One region of the Dermacoccus sp. BD5 genome, then DNA from elsewhere that is predicted to be linked to it. Evidence: riboswitches for the same ligand, from Rfam matches in the RefSeq annotation. Region 1 holds a riboswitch; the other holds the start of a gene.
The links. Region 1 has a riboswitch for thiamine pyrophosphate ahead of thiC (phosphomethylpyrimidine synthase ThiC). Riboswitches for the same ligand answer to the same signal wherever they lie in the genome.
Positions count from the first base shown of each region.

Region 2: it holds a riboswitch for thiamine pyrophosphate, as region 1 does, so the genes downstream of both, NQ706_RS03080 (thiamine ABC transporter substrate binding subunit) here and thiC (phosphomethylpyrimidine synthase ThiC) in region 1, are expected to answer to the same signal.

Region 1 is NZ_JANJER010000020.1:902-3,098, reverse strand. Features, by position in the region: gene NQ706_RS12260 (CE1759 family FMN reductase) at 1-386, shown strand, start outside; TPP riboswitch at 630-744, shown strand; gene thiC (phosphomethylpyrimidine synthase ThiC) at 834-2,197, shown strand, end outside.
Region 2 is NZ_JANJER010000002.1:318,205-320,401, reverse strand. Features, by position in the region: gene NQ706_RS03080 (thiamine ABC transporter substrate binding subunit) at 1-1,026, opposite strand, end outside; TPP riboswitch at 1,082-1,190, opposite strand; gene NQ706_RS03075 (DUF4235 domain-containing protein) at 1,461-1,796, shown strand; partial or broken gene NQ706_RS03070 (DUF72 domain-containing protein) at 2,174-2,197, shown strand, end outside.

The DNA of each region.
Region 1 (2,197 bases):
TGCTGAGCGGCGTGCCCGTCATCGTCGGCGCGACGGGCGGTTCCGCCCGACACTCACTGGTGACGGACACCGCGTTGCGACCGCTGTTCGCGTACATGAAGGCGCTCGTCATGCCGACGGCCGTCTACGCCGCGCCCGACGACTGGGCCAGGCGAGGCCTGGAAGCGCGTGCGAGCGAGGCTGCGGATGAGTTGACGCAGCAGCTAGAGCGCATGCTCGGCGGAGCAGACGTGGTGGTGAACGGCGGTTCTGACGCGCGCGTGTCCAAGAATGGGGAAGCGCCGAGAACATCGTCGAACTCGGTTCGTACGCTTGCCGAGACGCGAAATCGGGCGCGCGATCCGTTCGTCGCGGTGCCGACGATGGAAGAGATGTTGCACGGCTGAGCACGACTCGTGACCGGAGGGGTGGGGGGGGGGGGGGGGGGGCCGGGCCGGGGCCCCCCCGCCGGGGGGGGGGGGGGGGGGGGGGGGGGGGGGGGAGGGGGGGGGGGGGGGGGGGGGGGCCGCCCCCCCCCCCCCCCCCCCCCGCCCCCCCCCCCCCCCCGCCCCCCCCCCCCCCCCCCCCCCCCCCCCCCCCCCCCCCCACCCCTCCGTCACGTTCGTCTGCCGGGATGTGCCATAGTCAGAAGCGTCCTTCGTGGGAGTCCTGAGAACAGGGCTGAGAGGGAGCTGATACTGCTCCGACCGCTACCCGACCTGACCCGGATCATGCCGGCGCAGGCAGCCAAGGAGACCCTATGGTCGCTCATCCTCCGTTCGGTGCCGACGTTCGTCGACGCCTGCTGCGTGGGGTCTTGCCGTGCCTTCGTCCGATCCGAAGGAGGCACCATCATGACGACGTTCAACTCCCGCGACCTCGCGGCCACCACCGACCGAGCAGCCACGTCGCCGGCGTCGGCCCCCGTTCAGACGCGCGCAACCACCCCCGCTGACGGATCGGACGCTCGCCGCAAGCAGTACCGCGACGCGGACGGCCTGCGCGTGCCCTACACCGAGGTCATCCTCGACAACTCCCCCGGCACCGGCGCGGCCAACGCTCCCGTCGAGCTGTACGACACCTCCGGCCCGGGCAGTGACCCCGAGGTCGGGTTGTCGCCCCTTCGCGCCGAGTGGATCGCCGCACGGGACGACGTCGAGACGTACGCCGGCCGAGAGCGCACCCTGCTCGACGACGGCCGTTCGGCCGTCCGACGCGGTGAGGCGAGCCACGAGTGGCGCGGTGAACGTCGCGCACCGCTGCGCTCCAAGGACGGTGCCGTCGTCACCCAGATGCATTACGCCCGCAAGGGATTGATCACCCCCGAGATGCGATTCGTCGCCGCGCGCGAGAACTGCGCCGTCGAACTAGTGCGCGACGAGGTCGCCGCCGGACGCGCGATCATCCCCGCCAACGTCAACCACCCGGAGAGCGAGCCGATGATCATCGGGCGTCGCTTCCTCGTCAAGGTCAACGCGAACATCGGAAACTCGGCCGTGACGTCGTCGATCGCCGAGGAGGTCGACAAGCTGACGTGGGCGACGACGTGGGGCGCCGACACCGTCATGGACCTGTCGACCGGTGACGACATCCACACGACGCGCGAGTGGATCATCCGCAACTCCCCCGTCCCGATCGGCACCGTGCCGATCTACCAGGCCCTCGAGAAGGTCAACGGTGAGGCCGACAAGCTGACGTGGGAGATCTTCCGCGACACCGTCATCGAGCAGTGCGAGCAGGGCGTCGACTACATGACGATCCACGCCGGCGTGCTGCTGCGCTACGTGCCGATGACGGCCGAGCGCATCACGGGCATCGTCAGCCGCGGCGGCTCGATCATGGCCGGCTGGTGTCTCGCGCACCACGAGGAGAACTTCCTCTACACCCACTTCGACGAGCTGTGCGAGATCTTCGCCCGCTACGACGTCGCCTTCTCCCTCGGTGATGGCCTGCGCCCCGGCTGCACCGCCGACGCCAACGACGAGGCGCAGCTTTCCGAGCTGCGCACCCTCGCCGAGCTGACGAAGCGGGCATGGCGGTTCGACGTCCAGGTCATGGTCGAGGGCCCCGGGCACGTGCCGCTCGACCTCGTCGAGGAGAACGTGCGCCTGCAGCAGGAGTGGTGTGACGGCGCGCCGTTCTACACGCTCGGCCCGCTCGTCACCGACGTCGCACCCGGCTACGACCACATCACTTCCGCAATCGGCGCGACGACGAT
Region 2 (2,197 bases), on a different contig from region 1:
CACCTCGATCGGCTTCGTCGGCTGCTTCGCGTTCGCCGCCCACGCCTTGGGCAGTTCGACGTTCGAGTCGACGGGGAAGACGTACATCGAGTCGGGCAGCGACTTCTGGAAGCTCGCACCGTTCATGAAGTCGATGAGCGCCTTCGCGCCGTCGGGGTTCTTCGCCCCCTTGAGCACACCGGCGTACTCGGTCGATCGGAAGCACGTGTCGAGCAGCGCCGACGTCGTCGACGTGCCCGCCTTGTCGACGGTGAACGCCGGCGAGCTGTCGTAGCTGACGACGATCGGACGCTTGCCCTTGCCACTGCCGCTGAAGTCGACCTCGTACGCGTCGCTCCAGCCCGACGTCAGCTTGAGCCCGTTCGCCATGAGCTTCTTCCAGTACGCCTCCCAGCCGTCCTGGCCGTAGTGGCCGACGGTCGCGAGGAAGAACGCCATGCCCGGCGAGCTCGACGACGCGCCCGGCGCGACCATGAGGTTCTTGTACTCGGGCTTGACGAGGTCGTCGAACGAAGCGGGCTTCGTCTTGTGGTTCTTCGTGAACCACGCGTCGTCGACGTTGACGCACACCGACGCGGTGTCGATCGGCGCCAGCTGCCCCTTGCCCTGGCCGTCCGGCAGCTCGTACTTCGACGCCGACGCAGGCGCGCCCTTCGGGCTGTACGGCTCGAGGACGTCGTTCGTGGCGACACGCGAGGCGAACGTGTTGTCGATGCCGAACACGACGTCACCGAGCGGGTTGTTCTTGCTCAGCACGAGCTTGTTCGCGAGCTCACCGGCGTCACCGGACTTCACGACCTTGACGGTGTAGCCCGTCTGCTTCGTGAACTCGGCCATGACGTTCTTGTCGGGCGCCCACGACTCGTGCGTCACCAACGTGACCGTCTTCGACGCGCCCGAACCCGACGCACCCGAGCCGCCCGCCGAACTCGACTTCGACCCCGACGAGTTGTTGTCGACGCTGCACGCCGCCAGCGCACCCACGCACGCGAGCGCCAGCACGGCGCGGCCACCACGAGACATCATGTGAACGTTCCTCCTCACGGCCAGTGAGGGACGTCGTCGCCCGCACGTACGCGCGACGAGTGAGAACTCGACTTCCTCCGCCGGTGCTAACCGGGTCAGGTTCGAGGGTTTGGTGCCGGGTGCGGCACGATCTCAGCGCACACTGCGCTCCCCTGTCGTTCGAGCGCGAGATTAGCACCGACCACCGACGGACGACACGCTTCGGCCCGCTTCGCACTCCGGCATCCCCGCTGACGGCTCGTGCGCACCTCACGCCGACGCCCGATCCCCCGTGCAAGAGGCGACCGCCACGACGCCCACCCCCGTCAGACCGGGCCGATGACCATGCCGACTGGCGCAGCGACACATGCACGCGCGAGGATGGACCCAAGACATCAACGGCCCGAGGCTCGACGACGCCTCACGACGGCCGACGACACGTAAGGGGAAACACCATGGGCAACCTCGTGTGGAAGGTGCTGAGCATGGGCGCCGGCATCGTCGCGAGCAAGATCGCGACGACCACCGCCACCAAGACGTGGAAGATGACGACCGGCAAGAGCCCGCGCAGCGCGAAGGACCCGAACGCCAGCATCATCGAAGCCGCGATCTACGCCGCCATCTCCACCGGCGCACTCGCCGCCGCGAAGATGTACGCCGAACGCCGCGCCGCCGACTACTTCACCAAGTCCGCCGGCCACCCGCCGCAGGCCCTCGTCAAGCGCGCCGAAGAAGAAGCCAAGGAAGCCCAGAAGGGCAAGAGCCAGGCGCCCGTCGTCGTCATGAAGTAATTCCCCTTCGTCCGCTTTCCGGCGTGGGAGCCTCGCGGGCTCGGCTCCCACGCTCGGTGCAGCAGACTCGGGGGCGTCCATGTCGCGCATGGAGCCGTCCGCTTGGAGGGTCAGGTTCTGCCTGGCCCTCCTCGCGTGTCTCGGGCCGACGCATCACTGAGCGTCGCGAATTTCGTCCACACCGACGAATCACGTCCACATTTGCGATTCACGTCCACCTCGGCGAACATCGTCCACATTCACGTCCCGGCCGAACGTCACGCCGCGCTCCGGTGGCATCTGACGACATGAGCACGGCCACCCGAGCGCAACTGCGCCTCGGCACGTCAGGGGGGACGTAAGCCGCCTGGAAAGGCACCGTCCACCCCGCAGGCGTCGCCGACCGCGTGCGCCTCGAGTAC